3 regions of the Ruegeria sp. BB10 genome follow, and region 1 is predicted to be linked to each of the others. Evidence: riboswitches for the same ligand, from Rfam matches in the RefSeq annotation. Region 1 holds a riboswitch; each other region holds the start of a gene.
The links. Region 1 has a riboswitch for cobalamin ahead of ACR3EP_RS08055 (CbtB domain-containing protein). Riboswitches for the same ligand answer to the same signal wherever they lie in the genome.
Positions count from the first base shown of each region.

Region 1 (7,460 bases):
CGACAAACCTGCGCCGCCCAGGCACAATGGATGATCCTCGGGCACGACGCCCTTAGCTTTGTAGGTGGTCACGAAGGGGATGTTGAAATGTTCCAGAAACGCCTGCACCACATTGCGCGAGTCGTCATAAAGCACGTCCAGACCCACGATCGCGATGGGGCGTTCGGCCTCGGTCACCCAGCGGCGGGCTTTCTCAACACAGTTCCCTTCGGGCGCGACCGCAGCGGGTTTGACCAGACGGCGGCGTTTGCTCCCGGATACGCGCGTGTCCGCGACCGAGATCGGCACGTCGATATGAACCGGACCGGGGCGGGGCTGTGTGGCCAGCGAAACCGCTCTGTCAGCAACCACGTCTGCGCCCTGGGCCGTCAGCGTGAACGTGCCCTTGGTGATCGAGCGGTAAACCTGCGCGTGATCCATCACCTGATGAGTATAGGTCAGTGCCTCATCCGCATCGACACAGCCGGTCAGAACGATCATCGGCACCCGGTCTTGCAGCGCGTTGGCAACAACGTTGATCCCATTCATCGCGCCGGGGCCCAGAGTGGCCACCAGAATGGCAGGTGCGCCATCACGGTGGTGGACAGCCTCTGCCATGAAGCCGGCCGCGTTTTCGTGTTTGGTCAGGTGAAAGGTGATCCCAACCTGTTCCAGAGCATCCACCAGCGTCAGAACCTCTCCGCCTGGCATGCCAAAAGCGTGGCGGCATCCGGCCTCGTATAGTCTTTGGGCCAAAAGGTCAGCCGCGCGGGGGGAGAGGTCCTGCATTCGTTATGCTCCGAAGTTTTCGTTGCTCAGCAGATTGCGGAGGACGTAGCCAGACGCAAGCAGGTTCACGTCAGTGTGACTATTTGGCTGCGGATTCCGCCACTGACTGAAACTTTGTGTCAAGTTCTTGGGCAATATCGCGCAAAGGCTCTCCGCCGTCGTACACATAGGGGGCAAAGACAAAGCTGGGCGTTTTGTAGGACAGGGTGGCGGTGCCGTCGTCGTTTTCGGTCACGTAAAAACGAATCGGCGCTTCGATCATTGCACTGACAGAGGTTTCCAGAACGCGCACGGCATAGTCGTTGTTGAAGGCACCGATCACCAGATTGCCGGGTATAGTGATGCCACGGGCCGCAGCCGCCTTGGTCGGACCAGCCTGCGTGACCACGATCAACCCGTTTTCCTTCACCGCAGCCTTCGTATCCGCGACCAGTTCTTCATAGCTTTTGACGGTTGGATACACTGCCCAACCCGACAATGGTTCCTCGGCCCGGACAGGCAGGGCGAGAAGACAGAGCAAACCCAAAAGCGTGCGCATGACGGTGCCTCGTTCAATGTGACTGTCTGAGTGATGCCAGAAATCCGAGTTCCGCGCACGCACATTTCCGTGCGTATTCAGGATTGCGCCGACGTCTAGAAAGCCGCAGAAACATGCAAACCATCAAACACGAGGCCACACGTGGACCCGATACGCCTATTGATTTGCAGCAGTTGTGCGGGAACGCGTGACCGAGTGGCCGAGAGGCAGGCCGTGGATGACGCGCTGGTGCGTGCAGGGCTGAATGGCCGGGTCGTCATCTCGGATCACGCCTGTTTCAGTGGCTGCGCTGAGCCGACCGCATTGGCATTGCAGGCCGCAGGACGGGCGTCTTACGTGTTTTCGGGGGTCGATATCGTTACCGATGCCGAAGACATCGTCGCGACCTGCAAAGCCTATTTGGACAGTCCCGCAGGTTGGATCGAAGACGCCCGACCCTGCGGGCGACTTCGGATGTGTTTGCGCGCGCGGATACCGGCGCTTTAATCGACCTGAACGGTCACGGCAGCGCTGACCGGTACGTTGTCGACCGTCAGTGCGCTGTGGCTGTTTGCGTTCAGCGAAACCGAAACCTCGACCTCTCCCTTCGGAAGGTCGGGGATGTGTATCCAGTTGCCGTAGAGCCGGGCCAGTTTCTCGCCATTGATGTAAACATGCGCGTGGCCTTCGCCGTCTACGTCGGCTGTTGACGCGTTTTCTGGGGCAAACCGGAAATTCTGCGGCATGACGTGCAGGTTCCACCCGGCCATCGGGTCCTGGGTCAGCGCGATTGCAACGCTGGGGGCGTCCGCCCCTGCGGGCAGGTTTACCGTGGTCGAATGGTCATGGGCCATCGCTTCGGCATGCGCGCCGCCGTGATGGGACGGATCGCCATGATCGTGGCCGTCAAACGTGACGCCATTGGCTGCCGCCAGCACAAAACCAGCACCACCACCGAACACAAGGCCGATTGCAAAAAGGGCAAGTGAGCGTGCCATTTTTTCTTTCCTTTAGGGCAAAAAGAAACGCGCCGGGCAGAACCCGGCGCGTCATTATATGAGAGGATCAGGCCGCTGCTTCGACGCGTTTGCCTTCGCTTTGCCAGAAATACCCGGCAAAGGCACCGACCAGAACCCAGGCCACCAGACCGATGCCAAAGGCGCGAGCGGCAAACAGAGCGCCGATCTCGGTCGGGACGGGGCCGGTGAACACATCCGGTTCGGGCGCACCGATCAGATGGGGTGCCAGCAACAGGGCTGCTGCGATCACATAGCTGATCAGGTTGCCGCCAAACGCAATCAACCACAGCGCAACAAGCGCGGCACCAACAGTGGCAAACCACCAGACCTGTCGGGCATAGACGTCAGCCGCCGCTACACCAGGCACCTCTGGTGCCAGGGTAAAGCCAGGCGCTAGATGAAAGGCGATGAACCCAGCCAGACCCCACAGCACGCCGGTGCGGCCATCAATCGTGTGGCCCTGGCCTTCGGCCACGGACATCAGGGCAACCATCAGCAGCGCGTAACCGGTATAGGTCAGCATGGTGAAAATGACGCTCAGCGCGTCGCGGGTCAGTTCCGAAAACATGCCCGGCAATTCGGGATGCGCCGAAACGGCCTCGGCCCCGAAGTGCACCAACTCACCGGATTCGTACAGCTCTGCGTGCAGCAAAACAGGTTGTACAAAGACCAACTGCAGCAAGGCGGCTATCAGCCCCGCTGCAGCACCAGCGAACAACGCGCTGGTCAGTATACGACTGAACATGGACTTAGTGGCAGGGGAAGCCGGTCGCGTGGCGCACGTCGTGTGCTGCGTCATGCAGCGCCGCGGCCTGTACGTGACCGGTCAGGGTGATGATACCCAGACCCAGTACCACCGCGAACATGACCGGAAGGATACCAGCGCGCGAGGCGGATGCTGTTTGCGTTTGTGTTGCCATCTTTTATTCTCCTTTGCCGCCGCACCCGACGGCCGGTGTTTCAATTGTCGCCTGGCAGGTCTCCTGGCTTGCGGGTCGATGCCTCTGTTCGCCTTCCCCCTGAGAACAGGAGTGGCTGGTTGAACAGGGGCTCTCCGCTTACAGTCGCGGGGGCGGCTGTGGATTTGGCTGCCATGGCAGTCGCACCACATTCCCTCTTAGCATCCGGATGTCTCCGGCAGGACCAGACGCGTTCATTTAGCCTCTATGGTGCCGCTGGTGCAATCGTCATTTGCGACCTTTTAGGTCAGATCACGCGCTTTTTCAGCAAATAGATATCCATGATCCAGCCATGATCGGCACGTGCCTTGGCGCGGGTGTCCAGAATCTCCTGCGCCACATCGGTCAAAGCGCCTTTGATCAGGATTTCCTCTTTCATGCCGACATAGGCACCCCACCAGATGTCATAATCGGCCATGTCCAGGGTTTGAAACGAACACTCGCCATCCAGCATTACTGCTACTTTCGAGGCATTTGCCGGCCAGCCTTCATCCCTGATCCGCCGTCCCGTGGTCACAACATAAGGCGCGCCCAGATCATTGATCGGGATGGCGTGGGCGGCCGTCAATGCCTGCAGCGCGGTGATGCCTGGGATCACCCGTGTCGTGAGCTCAGGGTCCAGCCGCGACGCGATTCGCAACGAGCTGTCATAAAGCGACGGGTCGCCCCAGATCAGCAGCGCCACTTGTCGCGCATTCGGGTGGGCCGCAATCGCCTCGTGCCAGCGCACTGCAATGGCATCATGCCATTCGTCGACCCCGCGCAGATAACCATCATCGGCCCGACGCTTGGGAATGTCGAAATAGGCGATCTGCGGCGGAGTGTCAGTCACAGCTGCAATGATCTCTTCGCGCAACCCGGCCAGATCAGCCTTGTTCTCGCCCTTGTGCGGGATCAGGATCAGGTCTGCATCGCGGATGGCATTTGCCCCTTGCAAGGTCACGTGATCCGGGTTGCCAGTGCCAATTCCGATTAGAGACAACTCAAACATTGTCGAACTCTGCCAACGGGCCATACAGGATCAGCGCCGGGGCTGTGCCGATCTCGGCCTCCAGCTTTTGCGACAGCGCGCCAATTGTTGCACGGTGCAGGCTCTGGTCGGGAGTCGATACGGATTCGGCTATCAGGGCTGGTGTTTCCAGCGGCAGGCCATGCTCATGCAGCGCATTTACCAACAGGGGAAAGGTCCGTTTGCCCATGAACACCACAGTCGTTGCATCCGGATCGGCCAGCGCGGGCAGGTTCAGATCTTCGGGCAGTTTACCACTGACATCGTGGCCAGTGACAAATTGCACCCGCCGCGCAGTCAGGCGTCGTGTCAGGGGTATTCCTGCTGCCGCCGCCGCCGCAACCGCCGAGGGGATGCCAGGGATGATTTCATATTCGATCCCGGCCGCACGCAGGGCAACCAGTTCTTCCTCCAGTCTGCCGAACAACCCGCCATCACCAGATTTCAATCGCACCACGCGAGCACCGGTCTTGGCGTAATCCACCAACAGGCGGCTTACGTGATCCTGCTTGGGTGAGGGTCGCCCGGCCCGTTTGCCCACGCCCACCAGATCTGCATCGTCATGCGCATGACTTAGGATCGGGCCGCTGCTGAGGTCATCAAACAGCACCGCATCTGCTTTTTGCATCCGGTCGACTGCTTTCAGGGTCAAAAGATCAGGATCGCCGGGGCCGGAACCTATGAAGGATACGAAACCGCTCATGCCGAGGCCTCGGCGATCAGGTGAAAGAACGTACCGGTGACGTTCCCGCGCACCGAACCTGTTTGCGGCCCTTCAGCACCTTCAGCATCAAACACCCGCGCCAGCGGTGCGTCCGGCTGTTCTACGATCGAAGAATAATGGAATTCATGCCCCCGCAGAGCCGTGTCGGCTGCAAAACCGGGCATCGGGGCCAGCAATTCTGCGCGCCGATACCCCAGATTGAACTTGCGCTTTTCATACGAGGTCACCAGCCGCAGCAGGCCTGCCATCTGATGTCGCTCGCCCTCTTTGTCGATCAAGGCCTGACCCAGCGCCATGTATCCACCGCATTCTCCATGCACGGGTTTGGATTCAGCGTGTTTGCGCAGTCCGGTCTGGAACGTGTCGGCGGCAGCCAGTGTGCCCGCATGCAATTCCGGATAGCCACCGGGCAGCCAGACCAGATCGGCATCGGCAGCAGGTGCCTCGTTCGCCAGAGGTGAAAACGGCAGAATTTCTGCACCCGCCGCGCGCCAACCTTCCAGCAAATGCGGATAGGTAAAGGAAAACGCGGCATCGCGGGCCAGCGCAATCCGTTGCGCCGGAGGGCGCGGTAGCGCGGCTGACGATGGCCCATTGGGGCCTGAGGAAGCCGCCACCTTGAACGCCTCAAGATCCACATGTTCGCGCAGAAACGCGGCATAGCCGACAATTGCGCTTTCCAGATCAGGATGCTCGACCGCCTGTATCAGGCCCAGATGGCGTTCCGGCAGGGTCAGATCACCGCGCCGGGGCAAAACGCCCAGAACCGGCAGACCGGCGCGCTCCATACCCAGACGGGTCAGACGCTCGTGCCGGGGGCTTGCGCAACGGTTCAGGATCACACCGGCAAACGGCAGGTCGGGGTTGTACATCCGAAACCCCAGTGCAGTTGCCGCCGCTGATTGCGCCTGACCGCCCACATCCAGCACCAGCACCACAGGCCAGCCCATGCGCTGGGCGGTTTCGGCGCTGGACCCGTGCCCCAGCTCGCCCGGCTTGGCGACGCCGTCAAACAGCCCCATCGATCCCTCGGCGACCACGATATCCGCACCCTCAGCCTGCGCCGAAATCGCACTCAGCAACGGGTCACCCATAGCCCAACTGTCCAAATTGAACGAGGAGCGCCCGGCAGCAGCATTATGAAAGGCAGGGTCGATATAGTCCGGGCCGCTTTTGAACGGTTGCACGGTCAGCCCATCCTCGGCCAAGGCCCGCAACAGGCCCAGCATGACCGTCGTCTTACCTGTTCCCGAGGACGGGGCAGAAATCAGAAGACCCGGGGGGTTAGTCATCACCGTGGCTCCAGCTTGACCACGGGCTATCGGCGCTTTGGGGGCGATAGCGACGGTCGTAATCCTTTGAATACAGGCAGCTTTCATCGAACCCTTCGCCTGCCAGCGCCGGGCCCACCATGATCAATGCGGTGCGCGAGATGCTTTCATCCAGCGCCTCTTTCAAGGTGTCCAGCGTGGCGCGGATGATCCTCTCATCCGGCCAACTGGCGCGATACACCACGGCCACCGGGCAGTCCGCGCCATAGGCGGGGGTCAGATCGGCAATCACCTTGTCCAGATTGCCGATCGACAGGTGAATGGCCAAAGTCGCACCAGTGCGGGCAAAATTCTCCAGCGTCTCACCTTCGGGCATCGAGGATGCACGGCCCGGCGTCCGGGTCAGCACCACGGATTGTGCCAGTCCAGGCAGGGTCAGCTCGGTTCCCAGTGAAGCCGCCGCAGCAGCAAAGGACGGCACGCCCGGCGTCACGCTGACCGGGATGCCCATCTCTTTCAGCCGTCTGATTTGTTCACCCATCGCTGACCAGACCGACAGGTCGCCGGAATGCAGGCGCGCCACATCCTGACCAGCCTGATGTGCGGTCTCGATCTCGGCCATGATCTGATCCAGATCCATCGACGCGGTGTTTATGATCTTTGCGTCCTCGGGACAGTGACCAAGGATTTCCTCGGGCACCAGCGACCCGGCGTAAAGGCATACCGGGCAAGACGCGATGATATCACGTCCGCGCAGAGTCAGCAGGTCGGCAGCGCCCGGTCCGGCGCCAATGAAATGAACAGTCATGTTTGTCCTCCGATGGCTATGGCGCAGGTGGCCAGCCGGTCGTCTGAGATTTGTCTGGGTGAGGTCAGTCGAGCGCCGGATCCGGCAGCGGCAAGGGCGGATGCTTCGGCCACGCTGCCGGTGCCATACGTGGCGCGGCTGCGGTTCGAGCAGGTGAGCGTGCGCTGCCCTGCCAGATCGGCAGGGGCGACGAAATGCAAGGGCAGTGCGATGGCCGAGGCGAATTCGATCAACGCAGGATGTCCGTCTTTGTCCGCCACCGTGGCCAGCGCATCCACGCGCTGCCCGTCGCTGGCCCGGTCAAAGGCCGCGCGCAGGCTGTCCAACGTGGCCGTAGATGAGAATCCCAATCCCGCGACGATCATAGGGTGACGCTCCACTGCAC
Region 1 covers NZ_JBQFIW010000001.1:1,581,759-1,589,218, reverse strand. The annotation lists gene ACR3EP_RS08080 (thiamine pyrophosphate-binding protein) at 1-768, opposite strand, end outside; gene ACR3EP_RS08075 (DUF302 domain-containing protein) at 848-1,306, opposite strand; gene ACR3EP_RS08070 (DUF1636 family protein) at 1,448-1,792, shown strand; gene ACR3EP_RS08065 (hypothetical protein) at 1,789-2,283, opposite strand; gene ACR3EP_RS08060 (CbtA family protein) at 2,351-3,049, opposite strand; gene ACR3EP_RS08055 (CbtB domain-containing protein) at 3,054-3,224, opposite strand; cobalamin riboswitch at 3,261-3,467, opposite strand; gene cobF (precorrin-6A synthase (deacetylating)) at 3,511-4,254, opposite strand; gene cobA (uroporphyrinogen-III C-methyltransferase) at 4,247-4,975, opposite strand; gene ACR3EP_RS08040 (cobyrinic acid a,c-diamide synthase CobB) at 4,972-6,288, opposite strand; gene cobM (precorrin-4 C(11)-methyltransferase) at 6,281-7,075, opposite strand; gene ACR3EP_RS08030 (cobalamin biosynthesis protein) at 7,072-7,440, opposite strand; gene cbiE (precorrin-6y C5,15-methyltransferase (decarboxylating) subunit CbiE) at 7,437-7,460, opposite strand, start outside.

Region 2 (7,460 bases), 790 kb from region 1:
CGTTGGCTTGCCTTCACCATCGGGGCCGATGCAGTTCATGCCCTTGGCTATGATCCGTGCCGTGGTGGTTTTGCCGGTGCCGCGAATGCCGGTCATGATGAAAGCCTGCGCGATCCGGTCGGCCTCGAACGCATTTTTCAGCGTGCGCACCATTGCGTCTTGACCGACGAGATCGGCAAAGGTTTCCGGGCGGTATTTGCGGGCAAGAACCTGATAGGCGGGGCTGGGCGTGTCGTTCATATCTGCTCTGTCGGATTCGGGTTCCGATGCAGCGTAGAGACCCCTGCCGCCCGCGTCCACAGCAGGCTTGGGTGAATTTCGGTTTGCAGCACAATTTGCACGCCTTAGAAGCGAGTATTAGGGAGGGTCCGTAGTGAGCCAGTTCGCACTTCATTCAGTTCAGATTGGAAACGGCACCGTTGCCTTGTCGCCCCTTCCGGGGCGCGGTGGCGGGTATACGCGGGACTTGGGAATGATCCGCGACTGGCAGCCGGATCTTGTGATCTCGATGACCACCGAGGTCGAAATACTGCAAGAGGGCGCAAGCGGGCTTGGCGAAGACCTGCACGCACTCAATATCGCATGGGTGCATCTGCCGGTTGCGGATTTCGGTACGCCGCCTCCTGAGGTTGACGCGGCGTGGGGCAGTGTCAGCCCTGCGGCGACTGATATCCTGTCCTGCGGGGGGCGGGTGCTGGTGCATTGCCGGGGCGGCTGTGGCCGGTCCGGGATGATCGTGCTGCGCCTTATGGTCGAGCATGGCGAAGACCCCGAGACAGCGTTGGCCCGTTTGCGGGCGGTGCGGTCCTGCGCCGTCGAGACCGACGGCCAAATGGAATGGGCAGCCCTTGGGCGGACGCGCGGCTAGATCAGAGCGCCACCTGCCGCTCTGCCTGTGCCACCGGGTTGGGCGGGATCGCTGTGACCTCAAGCATGGCGCAGGGGGGGGTGGTTAGCATGCCTGCGGGGCGCATGGTCACATCCTGGCCGAACATCATATCTGCGTAAGCATCCAGCGACTCGAGGGGCGCATCCTCGCTTGTTCCACAAAAGACCCGGATCAGGTCTTTTTGTGCGCGAAACCGTGCGCTGCATCCTTGCGTGCAATAAGCCAGCTCAGTGCTGCCGTCGAACTCAAAATCAGGCGTCGTCGCAGGAACGACCGCGTCCATCGCCTGCACGATCGCGCGCGCCATCTGTGCCAGCGCCGGACAGGTTTTTCCTGTGCGTTGGCAAACGGTTGCGGTAAATTGGTGTGTCTTTGTCTTCCAGATCATATTGCGCCCTCCGCGCGTGGAACGGGGGCATGGATCAGGTGTGGCAGCGTGCTGACGACCTGCCCGGACACCCCTTCCGAGTTTCGGTTTCTTGTTCGATGGCAGGTCTCCTGACTTGCGGGTCGTTGCGTTGCCGACCTTCCCAGCCTTGCGGCCAGTGGTGTTTCGGCATTGCTCACCGCTTACAGTTGCGGGGGCAGTCGCGGCCTTGGTTCGTTCCGGTATTCCGGGCAGAACCGCACCGTGTTCCCTTTTCATCCCGCCCCGGGGACCGGGGACGAGAACCATCACCCAATCGCTAGCGGGTAGGGGTGACCTGAGTCAAGCCGCCTTTTGGTGGGGCAAAGTGGACGCGTGGTCATGCGGAAACAGGATTGACTTAGGGTGGCAAAAGATGCCGTTTGGGGTGGTGAACTAATCGGTTCAGATTGAGGGCGCCATGCTGGATACCGCACAAGCTGTTTTAACCGAGGATTTTCAGTTTCCTTCTGGTTCGACCCAACTGTCGGCTCGGTTGTACCTGCCGGTGGCGGAATCTGGGATCGCAGTGGTGATCCACAGCGCCACCGGGGTGCCGCGCGACTATTATCAGCATTTCGCACGCTGGTTGGCTGCGGAACATGGCATTGCCTGTCTGACCTATGATTACAGCGATTTCGGTCATTCGCAGAGCAGGCCATTGAAGTCAGCTCAGGCCACGATGGCGGATTGGGCGCTGATCGACATGCCTGCGGCTCGGGCCGAGATGCGCAGGCGATACCCCGACGCGCAGCACTGGAGCATCGGCCATTCCGTCGGCGGTATGCTGGGGCCGATTCAACCCGATATTGATCAGATCGACCGTATGATCTGCGTCTGCGCCGGGCCGGTGACTGTGTCGGACCATCCCTGGCCTTATCGGGCGTTGGCTTTGCTGTTTTGGTACGGACACGCGCCCCTGGCCGTAAAAGCGCTGGGTTACCTGCCGGGCAAGGCACTAGGATTCGGATCGAACCTGCCTGCCAGCGTCTATTGGCAGTGGCGCCGCTGGTGTACTGCGCCGCGCAACTACCTGCCCGAAATCGGCGTGTCCTTGCCCGAGGCCCGCTGGGCACAGTCAGACACACCAGTGGATCTGTTCAGCTTTGAGGATGACGATCTGGTTCCAAAGAACGCGGTCTGGCGGCTGGCTGATCTGTACGGGCCCAACGCACGCCGCCATTTGTTGTCTCCGGCCGAGTTCGGACTGTCCGAGGTTGGCCATATCGGTGCCTTTGCCCGGCGCAATTCGGCTGTCTGGCCACGGTTGATTGCCTAGGCCTGTTCGCAACAATTCAATGTCGGAAGTTTAAGTGAGAGGTTGGACATCGACCCAAGCGGGGCTCGTTGTGGCTGCTTCCTTCCGGACCTGACCAGGTTGGCGAGGCGCTCGCCCGCGCCAACCTCTCGGGGTCTGATATAGGCAACGGGCGCAGGAAACACAACCCGTCAGAGCGTCAAACGGATCAGCAAAAAGCCCTCATCGTCTTCTCCGACGACGTGGGGGTCATATTCTTCAAGCTCGGCAATGTGGGTTTGTGCCTTCGGGCCGGTTCTTAATAGCGCAGTCGCGCCCTGCATCGAGGCAAAGCCAAAAGGATAGGGCGCATACTGCAAGGGATCTTGCGGCAGCGCGCCGGACAGATAGTCCTGCAAGACGCGCTGAACAGGCAGGTTCGGCAGCGCGATGGGCTCGGCCTGATCAACAAAGGGAAAGTGACCCCCGCCATTGGCACGGTAACTGTTCAGCGCGACGACGAACCGTTGATCGGCCGCCATCGGTTGACCGTCAAAGCGAATGTTGCGAATGCGCCGGTTGACGGGGTCGATCAAGTGACCGCCAGCGTCGAACCGAGCCGGCTGAGAGAGATCAAATTGATAAGTAAGTCCCTGTATAATATCAAAATTATGCCCCGCCCTGTTGATGTCGACCAATGTGGTCTGATGTCCCGGCGTAATCTGGTTGAACACGCCTGCAGACATCTCAAGCCAGTAGCTGATCTGCTCTCCGGTGACAACTGCCGCCTGCAGCTCATTGGGAAACGCATACATGTCGTTGACATGGCGCAGGCATATCTGGCCGGGCGGGACGTCGGTGAAAAACCGGGGGCCGGCACGCCCCCCGAACTTTGAAGGCGCGGTCGCGGACAGAACAGGAAAATCCGCAAATGACGTGTCCTGCAGATAGGGCCGCAGGGCTGCTGCCTGGGCCGCGGCGGTCAGAATCAAACCTCTGTCCGGGGCGCAAAAACTGAAATAGCTGTGCAAATGCTGATCGGTCTGGCCAACGGGTTGCGCCGTGCGCCGCCGGGTTTCCGAATGGCCCCGGGCGAAAAGGCGCGCCAAAACAGGGTCTTCCTGGATAAGCTTGGGTGAGCCGTCGGGTTTGGTTGGGCATATCGAACGCAGACTGACGCGATGATCCTGAACGGTCCAATGGCCATTTCCCGCCCTGTCCAATGTCAGGTCGATCACCCCCAGAAATGACCCGGACGCACCGGGCATGACCACCGGCTTTCCGTGAACCAGACCCCGATTTGCATCGACGTGCTCAATCCCGTCATGTGTGTTTCCGGGCAGTGTCAGATGTGAATGCCCGGCAATCAGCGCATCAATTCCTTCGATACCGGCCAGCGGGATGACGGCATTTTCCAAACCCGTTTCCGGTTCGGCCGACCCTATCCCTGTATGCGCCAACGCAAGGATCAAATCGCAACCCTGCGCTTTCAGATTCGTCACTTTTTGTGCGGCGCAAGTCAGGATATCTTCGATGACGACCTTGCCTTGTAGCAGGTGTGCTTCCCATTTGGCTGTCTGCGGTGGCAGGACTGAGAACGCACCAATTTTCAGCGTAACATGTTGATCATAATATTTTATTTCTCGATTCAAAATCGCATGATCTTGCCAGCAGGAGGGGGCGTCTTGTCGGTGTGCATTGCTGCAAATCACTGGGCACGCAGTATCTGCAATCACACGGTCCAGCGTTTCCAGTCCAAAGCCGAAATCATGATTTCCGAGCCCGATTGCGTCATAACCCAGCTCGGAAAATGCTTGCATCAGGATGTGCGGTGCATTTTCGGATTGAACCGCCCATTCCCCCAGTGGCGTGCCTTGCAGTGAATCTCCGTTGTCGCACAGAACCACCAGAGCACCCTGCGCTTCGGCCTCGGACCTGGCTGCGCGGATCAGGCTGGCGGTGCGGGTAAAGCCGATTGAGGGGGCGGGGGTGTCCGAATAATAATCGAAGCCGCATAGATTCATATGCAGATCGGATGTTGCCAGAACCCGTATCTTCAGTGGCGCGCGGGACGGGAGAAGGGGATGTGTCAAATTTCTACTTCTGGCGGTTATATGCTAATCATTTTCTCCAAAAAGTATACTAAATGCAACTTGCATAGCGTGCTTTTAGTCAATTGACGGCTTCAAGTTTTCGGGTGGTGCGAATTGGCATTGCAACATTGGCATTGCAACAAAAGGGCAGCCGTGGCAGCCCTGTGCCGACGACCCAAGGGAATTCCTATGAAACACGCGGAACTGGTGACATTTGGCAGCTCGGGCCTTGATCGCGCGGCGCATATTCGAGGGAATGCAGACCATTTGGCGCAGGTGCGCGCGCATCCGCAAGCGACCTGCCTGTTGCTGTGGCGTGGTAAGCCGCTGGTTCAGGGGGAAGCACTGGACCGCTTGGGGTTGATTCCCATAACCCACGGACTGGTACAAAACGGCCCGGGCGGCAGTATTGAAGAACCTGTATTTCTGGGACTTTCAGACGGTGATCCGGTTTTTGCGCTGGATATCTCGGGCTGGTCCCCCGAGGGGCTGGACATGTCGCAGGTCGGTGCCTTTATCGACCCGTCGGAACAGCAGCACCCGGACCTGCCAACAGGCCATGTCTTTGCTGAGTTGCGCCGGATCATGACCCGACTGTCTGCCCGCGATGCGGAATTGGCTGCGGCCGCCAAGGCCGTTATTGGCTGGCACGAAACGCATCGGTTCTGTGCCCGTTGTGGTGCACCCAGCGAAGTATCCCAAGCTGGATGGCAGCGCAGTTGCGCCGAATGCGGTGGGCAGCATTTTCCGCGCACCGATCCGGTGGTCATAATGCTGATCACCCATGGGGATTCGGTATTGATGGGGCGGTCACCGGGCTGGCCCGAGGGGATGTATTCCCTGCTGGCTGGATTTGTCGAGCCCGGAGAAACGCTTGAGGCAGCGGTTCGACGTGAGGTGATGGAAGAGGCAGGCGTGCCGGTTGGCCCGGTCAGCTATCTATCCAGCCAACCCTGGCCATTCCCGGCCTCGCTGATGTTTGGTTGCGCGGGTGAGGCGTTGTCGCGCGAGATCACCATTGATCCGGTGGAAATCGAAGATGCAATGTGGGTCAGCAAGCCCGAGATGATGCAGGCCTTTGCCGGAGAACACCCGGTCCTGCTGCCAGCTCGCAAGGGGGCCATTGCGCATTTCCTGCTGCAAAACTGGCTTGCGGATACGCTGGACTGACAAAATACTAGGCCAATAGACAAGAGACCCACGAACCATCATGCAGTTTACAGCACGCGAAGATATCGAAGCCCCGATCAATGCGGTGTTCGAAATGGTCGCTGACTTTGAGCGGTTCGAACGCATGGCCATGCGCCGGGGGATCGAAGTAAGGCGCATGTCGGGTCATATGGGTGTTGTGCCCGGTACGCAGTGGGAAACCGAGTTCAACCTGCGTGGCAAGCCCCGCCATGTTGCGATTGAGATGGCTGAATGCGACCCGCCTGCTTTGATGCGGTTTCAGGCAGCAAGCAAGGGCATGAACGGGACAACAACTGTTGAGTTTCTGGCCTTGTCGCAGCGCCGCACCCGCTTGAGTGTCGAGATGGCGCTGGCGGCGAAAACGCTGCCGGCCCGGTTGTTGCTTCAGTCACTGAGACTGGGCCAGTCGCGGTTCCGACGACAATTCCAACTGCGGCTCAGCGAGTTCGCGCGCGAGATGGAAGAACGCCATCTGCACGGTTCCTGACAGGAGGCAAATGGACAATCTGATCATCCGACAGGCCGGTTTGGACGACGTCCAAGGCATTTCAGACGTGTTGCATGAAATTACTGCTGCCGGAAAACGCAGAAGACCGAGTGACCCGGGCTTTGTACTGACGAACTATGTCGGGCACCCGGATCAGTTGACATGTGTCTTGGCACTCAGCGAAACCCGACTTTTGGGGTTCCAGTCCATGAAACGGGCGGTCGCAGCCAATCCTTACGGAGTACAAGTCGGCTGGGGAATCATCGGTACCCACATTCGACCCTCGGCCGCGCGTTGCGGGGTGGGGCGGGCCTTGTTTCAGGCGACATTGAAGGTTGCCAAAGAGCAGGGCATTCCCGCCATCGACGCCACCATTGCGGCAAGTAACGCCGAAGGTTTGGCCTATTACGCCGCAATGGGGTTTATCGATTACAGATCACACGAAGGGGCTGTGTGCAAAGCCTACACAGTTAAATGAAACCAGGCGCTTACCCGCGCGAATGCGCTGCGGGATAGACGCCCAGTACTTCGACATTGGTGGTGAAATGCTCCAGCTCTTCCATGGCCAGCTGCACGTTGCGGTCTTCGGGGTGTCCGACGATATCGGCATAAAACTGGGTCGCGGTGAATGACCCGTCGACCATATAGCTTTCCAGCTTTGTCATGTTGATACCGTTGGTGGCAAACCCGCCCATCGCTTTGTACAGCGCAGCCGGAATGTTGCGCACCTGAAACACGAAACTGGTGATCATGCCATGCGGGCCGCGTCGGGACATGTCCGCCTGCCGCGACATCACCAGGAACCGCGTGGTGTTGTTGTCCTGATCTTCGATGTGACGGGCCAGCACGTTCAGCCCATAGATTTCGCCCGCCAGCTCACTGGCCAGTGCCGCAGAATGCAAATCACCTTGCTCCGAGACCTCACGCGCGGCGCGCGCGTTGTCGGGGCTGACACGGCCGCGAATGTCGTGTTCTTTCAGAAAGCCTGCGCATTGCGGCAGTAGAACCAAATGCGAATGCGCCTCGGTAATATCTTCAAGCGTTGCCCCGGGGACGGCTAGCAGATTGATATGCACGCGTACAAAGGCCTCATCAATGATGTGCAGCCCACTATGGGGAAGCAGGCGGTGAATATCCGCCACCCGGCCATAGGTGGT
Region 2 covers NZ_JBQFIW010000001.1:2,376,652-2,384,111, reverse strand. The annotation lists gene ACR3EP_RS12335 (DNA polymerase III subunit gamma/tau) at 1-240, opposite strand, end outside; gene ACR3EP_RS12330 (protein-tyrosine phosphatase family protein) at 374-868, shown strand; gene ACR3EP_RS12325 (hypothetical protein) at 870-1,277, opposite strand; cobalamin riboswitch at 1,361-1,581, opposite strand; gene ACR3EP_RS12320 (alpha/beta hydrolase family protein) at 1,717-2,574, shown strand; RNA gene ffs (signal recognition particle sRNA small type) at 2,607-2,705, opposite strand; gene ACR3EP_RS12310 (bifunctional 2',3'-cyclic-nucleotide 2'-phosphodiesterase/3'-nucleotidase) at 2,745-4,625, opposite strand; gene nudC (NAD(+) diphosphatase) at 4,815-5,795, shown strand; gene ACR3EP_RS12300 (SRPBCC family protein) at 5,836-6,303, shown strand; gene ACR3EP_RS12295 (N-acetyltransferase family protein) at 6,314-6,781, shown strand; gene ACR3EP_RS12290 (prephenate dehydratase) at 6,792-7,460, opposite strand, start outside.
Region 2: linked by a shared signal. The riboswitch ahead of ACR3EP_RS12325 (hypothetical protein) and the one ahead of ACR3EP_RS08055 (CbtB domain-containing protein) in region 1 are both predicted to bind cobalamin.

Region 3 (7,460 bases), on a different contig from region 1:
GCGGCCGCGTTTTCTGGCTCCATCAGGAAGTTGATGAACTTATGGGCCAGTTCCGGATGAGGGGCATCCGCAGGGATCGCGATCTGGTCGAACCACATGCCCGAACCTTCTCGGAAAGCGCTATACTCAATTACAATCCCGTTTCCGGATTCGGCGGCCCGGCTTCGGGCTTGCAGGCCATCACCTGACCAGGCCATTGAAACGCACACTTCACCGGTCGCAAGGTCCGAGATATAGCCTGTCGAATTGAATTTCCTGACGTAAGGACGAACCGCGTTAAGAACCGGTTCAGCTTTGGCGATAACATCGAGATCGCGCGTATTCGGATCCTCTCCGATATAGGTCAGGGCAGCGGGGATAAGCTCGGACGGAGCATCCAGAAAATTCACGCCACAATCGGACAGCTTGGACACGTACTCCGGGTTAAACAGCAGCTCCATCGAATCCAGTGGGATATCGTCACCAAGCGCCTCGCGAACTTTTTCGACATTCACAGCAATGCCCGTTGAACCCCACATATAGTTAACTGAGTAGCTATTCTCCGGATCGAAGGTCGCGGTTCGTTGCTCGATAGCATCCCACAGGTTAACCGAGTTGGGCAACTGGGCTTTGTCGAGCCGTTGGAAGACACCGGCTTCTATCTGACGTTGCAAAAACGTGCCCGAGGGAAACACAACGTCATAACCAGACTTGCCTGCAAGCATTTTGGTTTCAAGCAAGTCATTGGAATCGAAGTTATCGTAGACGACTTCGACCCCCGTTTCGGTGGTGAATTTCTGCAGCAGAGACTCGTCGATATAGTCAGCCCAATTGTAAACATAGACCTTTTCCTCGGCGTACAGCGCGGTTGTGAAAAGCAAGGTCATCGACGCAGCCGTCAATATTGATTTCATTGTGTACTCCTAGGGCTTTGCAACATGTTCCCGGTGGGTTGTGAGAAACGCGGTCCACCCGTCTTATGGTCATGAGGCAGATCCAACAAGCCCGAAGTTTAAGCTGAGCCTTACCAAAGGACGTACCCCCACCCTAGTTGGTGCAACCCTTAAACAGCAGGAATGTTGCACCCATAGCGTCAAACGATGTGGTGAGAATGAAGAGAAACTTGCCGCGATACTTGATCAGGTATTACTTGCCTCTGACTTCGGAGATGGTTGTCTCGCCGAGACGGTCGACTAGGCTTTGCTCGATCTCCTTCATGATACTCGAAACGCGACGGTGCAACGCATGTTCCACTGAACATTTGGGGGCATGGTCTTCTCTGCCAGAGGCGATCAGACTTTCGTCCAACGCAAGATACACATCCGCCAGGGTTATGCTGTCTGGTTCGCGTGCTAGACTCCACCCTCCTGCGTGGCCTTTTTCCGAAGTTAACAGACCCGCGTCACGAAGCCGTCCCAAGACGCGGCGTACCACCACCGGGTTCGTCCCTGAATGCTCGGCGATATCCGCAGATGTACGCTTACGATTCGGATCTCCGGCCATGTGGCCGAGCGTGTGCAGGGCGAGGGATAGGCGGCTATTGCGCTTCATTTGTCGTTCTTCTCCAAACAGATATCACACGTAACAATAACTGTTGCATTCGTCTAGTAACTGCGTAAGTTACGTGACTCTCAAGGCACCATTCGGAGCAACCCATGTCAGATACCCGACTTCCTGTCACCGTCCTTTCCGGCTTCTTAGGGGCGGGCAAGACCACCCTTTTGAACCGAATCCTGAACAACCGCGAAGGGCGTCGGGTCGCGGTTATCGTCAACGATATGTCCGAGGTGAATATCGACGCCGATCTGGTACGGGCCGATACCGAACTCAGCCGGACGGATGAAACTCTGGTAGAAATGTCGAATGGCTGCATCTGTTGTACCCTTCGGGACGATCTTTTGGAGGAAGTCCGGCGCCTCGCTGCGGAAGGACGTTTTGACTACCTGCTTATTGAATCCACAGGCATTTCCGAACCATTGCCTGTGGCAGCAACTTTCGATTTCCGAGATGAAGCGGGCGACAGCTTGTCGGACGTGGCGCGGCTCGACACCATGGTAACGGTTGTCGATGCGGTGAACTTGCTGAACGATTTCTCGTCCCACGATTTCCTACGAGACCGAGGCGAAACGATGGGAGAGGAAGACGAGCGAACTCTGGTCCACTTGCTTACGGATCAAATAGAATTCTCTGATGTAGTGATCCTGAACAAGGTTGATGATGCGGGGTCAGAAAAAGTTGATGCGGCCCGCAAGATCATCCGCAGTCTGAATGCAGATGCCGAGATCATCGAGACCAACCATTCGGAAGTTGCCGCAGAAAAGATCCTGGACACCGGCCTGTTTAACTTCGAGCAAGCCCATGAACACCCGATGTGGGCAAAGGAACTGTACGGCTTTGCCGGCCATGTGCCTGAGACTGAGGAATACGGGGTTGCGTCATACGTTTACCGGGCGCGACTTCCGTTCGTTCCCGAACGCATTTTGGACGTTCTCAACGGTGATCTGCCAGGGGTGATCCGGGCCAAAGGCCACTTTTGGATTTCGACACGCCCGGACTGGGTGGCTGAATTTTCACTCGCCGGTGCATTGTCCAGCGTCAAACCACTCGGCACCTGGTGGGCATCAGTTCCCGAAGAGCGACGCCCCGCACATGACAGCGCCCGCGCCTATATGCAGGCCCACTGGCAAGAGCCGTGGGGCGACCGCCGTCAAGAGATCGTTTTCATCGGTGCCGGGATCGACTGGCAAAGTTTGAAGGCACGATTGGACAATTGCCTTATTCCAGCAGTTACGGCGTCAGGGCCCGACAATTTGCCGAACCTGCCGGACCCCTTCCCGATTTGGCGCCGGGCAGAGGATGCCGCATGAACTTCGTTAGAAAGCCCGTGAAAGACAAGGTCACCGGTGTGAACTTCGCAGATGATCCGGCGGCAATCCGCACTTTTGCACAGCCAAACTGTGCCGCTTTGATTTGGCGCCGGCGAACCCCGCCGGATATGCAAAGCTGGCTTGACCAACTTGATCCCAAGGCTTTGCCAAGTGGGCGAGTCATTCTTCCACCAAGCGCCGTTAAGACGACCGTGGGGCAACTCTGCGATATCTCCGGTATGCCTAACGGGACTGAAAGAGCGTGGCTTCAGGATGATATCACTTCTCTGGCCGACATGTTCTGCGAGCTGATGAACGCCAACTTCCTGCGGCTGCGGCTGGATGTTGTCACCACCAATGCTTGCCGTAAATTTCATACCGATGCTGTCACCGCCCGGTTGGTCTGCACCTATCGTGGCACTGGAACACAATACGGCACCTCGACTGATGGAAACGATCCCGCGCTTGTGTTTACCGTTCAGACCGGCGCTCCGATCCTGCTACGGGGAACACTCTGGCCCGAGCGACCATCGTCAGGGGTGGTGCATCGCTCGCCTCCAATCGAAGGTACCAGTGAATCCCGTCTCGTCTTGGTTTTGGACCCAGTGGAAAATCCGGAAACCGAAGCATGAGACGTAACCTCGGGCAATGCAGCTTGCGCCGCAAGCATCGATCAACCGATCCGATGGATGTGTTTGACGGCCTTCCAGCCCCGTTGCGACAGTGGTTGTCAGAAGCGGCGTTGCCATGGTCCCCGGTATCCGCACGCCGCATCTGGTCAAAATCGCGGGCCAAGGGGCTTTCATCAGAAGAAACGCTCGCGTCACTCAGCCAGGCCGAAGCCCGAACGCTCGCGCGTGACCGGCAATCGACTGTTTTCAAATTAAATTCTCAAACATGAGGAAAAAATTGCCACCTCTAACACAGTATGCTGTCGCGACCCATGCGACACTGGGTGCCGCACTTGCAGCGAAAACGCATGCGGCAGATTTCGAAACCCAGAGCGTTTGAGTTCCGATCGAAAAGTTGTTGTTTCAAATCGTGATTGACATGGCCCCCAGTCTAAGACAAGCAAGGGCCAGATGGTTCCCGATGGTACGCCCAAGGGATGAAAAGGGAATACGGTGCGGTTCGCCACTTTGGCGCCAAATCCGTGACTGCCCCCGCAACTGTAAGCGGTGAGCGACGCCAAAATCCACTGGCCATTGGGCCGGGAAGGATGGCCAAGCATCGACCCGCAAGTCAGGAGACCTGCCATCACATGTTCAACCAACCCGGGGCGGGGCGTCCTGGAAGGAGGCTTTGATGGCACGTCTGAAACGTGTGTACATGATCGGCACCTTCTGTCCGCGCTTGGCTTCAAGCGGAGCGGACAATGCCGGAAACACCTGACCATTTCCTTCTGATCTGCTCGACTTGTACCGGCGCATTGCCTGTTGATGTCATGCGCAATGCGTTGACCGGCAGGTTGCCGACCGGGTTCGCAGTGCGCACCGTTACCTGCATGGCGGGCTGCGCGCGACCAACGACCGTCGGATTTCAGGCCGCTGGCAAAGCTCAGTACCTGTTCGGCGATATTGAAACTGCAGAAGATGTCAACGCGCTGGCGGAATTCGCACATCAGTACCGCAACGTCGCAGACGGTTGGACCAACGCGACGGACCGGCCGCAACCACTATTTGCAAAAACCCTTTCTCGTTTGCCTCGAATTCAATTGGAGGAGCCATCATGACGACCTCATCTTTTCTGGTTGCGCGTGATCTCGAATATTATGCGCTCAATGGTGACGTTCTTCTGCAAGGCGTCTCGTTTGAATTGGCCGAGGGCGCGATACTGGCAATTGCCGGTCCGAATGGGGCGGGGAAAACCACGCTTTTAAACCTTCTGTGCGGGGCAGCTGAGCTTGTGCTGGGCCAGGTATTGGTCAAGAAACGCAGCCTGAAACATATGCCCGCCATGGAGCGCGCCCGCATGATCGCGGTTGTGGGTCAGCAAGAGCAGCCGGATGGCAGGCTGTTGTTGCGGGACTATGTTGCCATGGGCCAGATTCCGATCTGGGCCGACCGTTCGGCGAATGAACATGCCAGAGAACTGAACAGAATTCTTGAGCTGACCGACCTTGGCGCGCTGGCAGACAAGCGCATGGCGGTACTGTCCGGGGGCGAACGTCAACGCGCGCATATCGCCCGGGCACTGGCACAGAACCCATCGTTGTTGTTCCTGGATGAGCCAACCAACCATCTCGATCCGGATGCCAAGGGTCGGATGCTGTCTCTGGTCGCCGAACTCGGCATCACGGTTGTGATGATTGTCCATGATCTTGTCATGATCCCGGAATTTGCCACCCACGTGGCGCTGATGAAATCAACGCGGCTGACGGGATTTGGCCCCGTGGCCGAAGTGCTGACCCCCGAGCGGGTCCGCGATACTTTTGGCGTTGAATACCTGTGCTTTCACCACGAAGGCCGCGTGATTCCAGCGCTGGATATCCGAAAATCCACAATCTCAACCTAAACCGAGGAACCTTCCCCAATGAAACACATCTGGTCCGTGGCGCTGGTCACAGCCATGGCAGGCGGCGCGTCCGCCCACGAGGTCACCGTCGACAACTGCGGAGCGCCGCTGGTGTTCGAAACCCAGCCCGAGCGTCTGGTTGTGCATGACATGAACATGACCGATATGGCCTTCGCGTTGGGCCTGCAGGACAAGATCGTCGGTCTGACCGGCATCACCGGCTGGTACAAAACCAGCCCGGAATTCGACACCCTGCGCGGTGATATCCCCGAACTGGCACCGAAATACCCAACTGTCGAAAACCTTGTTGCCGTGGAACCCGACCTGTTCTTTGCTGGCTGGTATTACGGCATGAAGCCGGGCGGAGATGTGACTCCGGATACGCTGGAGCCCTTTGGTATCAAGACCATGATCCTGACCGAAAGCTGTGTGCATCTGGACAAGGATCGCCCCGAAGCCAGCATGGACCTGCTGTTCAATGACGTCCTGCGCCTGGGTCAGGTCATGCACGTTGAAGACAAGGCCGAGGCGCTGGTCACGGGCTGGAAAGACGAACTCTCAGTGATCGAAGCGCAGACTGCCGACCTGGCGAAACCCCGCGTTTTCTTGCTGGACGGCCCGGCGGACGCGCCATTCACCGCAGGTAAGTTCGCCATCCCCGATGCTATGATTGCTGCCGCGGGTGGTGAAAACGTGACCCACGACATGGAAACAAGCTGGGGTCGAACCTCGTGGGAGGCGGTCGCCGCCGCAAACCCGGAATTCCTTGTGCTGCTTGATTATCAGACAGGCAATGGCGCTGCGGACACGTTCAAATTTTTGCAGGAACATCCAGTGATGTCGCAGACTGAAGCCGTGAAAAACGAGCGCTGGATCGGTTTGCGGTACGAGGAATTGACCCCCGGACCGGCAAATATCGAAGCGATTTCGAAAATGGCTCAGGCCATGCATCCAGGCCTCAACTGATATGGGCCGACTGGGCCTGACACTTGTGCTGGGGGCGGCCGTATTGGCCGCCCTCTTACTGATGTCCACCATCTATGGCACCACATCCATCCCTGTCACGGACACGGTCACGGCTATACTGCTGGGAACGGGGCTGAGTGAAGGAGTGATGTCGCCGCTGCACCGGATCGTCTTTGACCTGCGCCTGCCGCGCGCCTTGTTCGCGGCCGTTATCGGGGCTGGTCTGGGCATTGTCGGTGTGGTTTTGCAAACCACAACGCGCAACGATTTGGCCGACCCGTTTTTGTTTGGCCTGTCCTCGGGCGCGGCGGCAGGTGCCGTGTTCGTCATCACAGTGACCGGGGATATTCTGGGCTTTTGGACCTTACCTCTGGCCGCGTTCTGCGGAGGACTTGTAGCGTCGGGTATCGTGCTGGCGCTGGTTCACGGGTTGCGCACCAGCGCACCCGAGAAACTGATATTGGCCGGTTTGGCCGTGTCCTTCTTGTTCTCTGCCATCACCAACTATTTGATCTTCGCAGGCGACAGCCGCGCCGCGCATTCGGTGATCTTCTGGATGCTGGGCGGTCTGGGCCTAGCCCGGTGGGAGACGTTCCCGCTGGTCTGCGCCGGATTGCTGCTTATTCTGGCCTACGCGCTCTATCGCGCCCGCTGGCTAGACGCATTGCTGACCGGAGACCTGACAGCTGCAACGCTGGGCGTGCCGGTGCAGGGGCTGCGGTTCAGCATGTTCTTTGTCGCGGCCCTTGCAACAGCTGTGTTCGTCTCGGTGGCAGGCGTAATCGGTTTCGTCGGCCTGATGGTCCCTCATATCGCCCGTGGGATCGCAGGGCCGTTGCACCGGCATCTATTACCCACCGCAGCGATTGTCGGGGCAGCCTTGCTGACAGGTTCAGATATTCTCAGCCGCCTTTTGCTGGCTCCGCAAGAACTGCCCGTTGGGATCGTTACCACCTCGATTGGTTCCGTTTTCGTGTTCCTGCTTCTGTTCAGAACATCGAGAAGCCAGAGGTAGCTTTTTAAGGCCGCCGACCAACCGACCCGGGCAAGATTAAAGCTTTTACCCGGCCTGCTGAGGGATGCGCATTTTTCCACCAACAATCCAATTTGTTTCAATGACCTCACAGATACGGA
Region 3 covers NZ_JBQFIW010000002.1:266,161-273,620, forward strand. The annotation lists gene ACR3EP_RS20210 (polyamine ABC transporter substrate-binding protein) at 1-893, opposite strand, end outside; gene ACR3EP_RS20215 (RrF2 family transcriptional regulator) at 1,126-1,530, opposite strand; gene ACR3EP_RS20220 (GTP-binding protein) at 1,635-2,846, shown strand; gene ACR3EP_RS20225 (DUF1826 domain-containing protein) at 2,864-3,478, shown strand; gene ACR3EP_RS20230 (DUF6525 family protein) at 3,475-3,747, shown strand; cobalamin riboswitch at 3,913-4,119, shown strand; gene ACR3EP_RS20235 (DUF1636 family protein) at 4,222-4,578, shown strand; gene ACR3EP_RS20240 (ABC transporter ATP-binding protein) at 4,575-5,360, shown strand; gene ACR3EP_RS20245 (ABC transporter substrate-binding protein) at 5,379-6,326, shown strand; gene ACR3EP_RS20250 (FecCD family ABC transporter permease) at 6,328-7,341, shown strand.
Region 3: linked by a shared signal. The riboswitch ahead of ACR3EP_RS20235 (DUF1636 family protein) and the one ahead of ACR3EP_RS08055 (CbtB domain-containing protein) in region 1 are both predicted to bind cobalamin.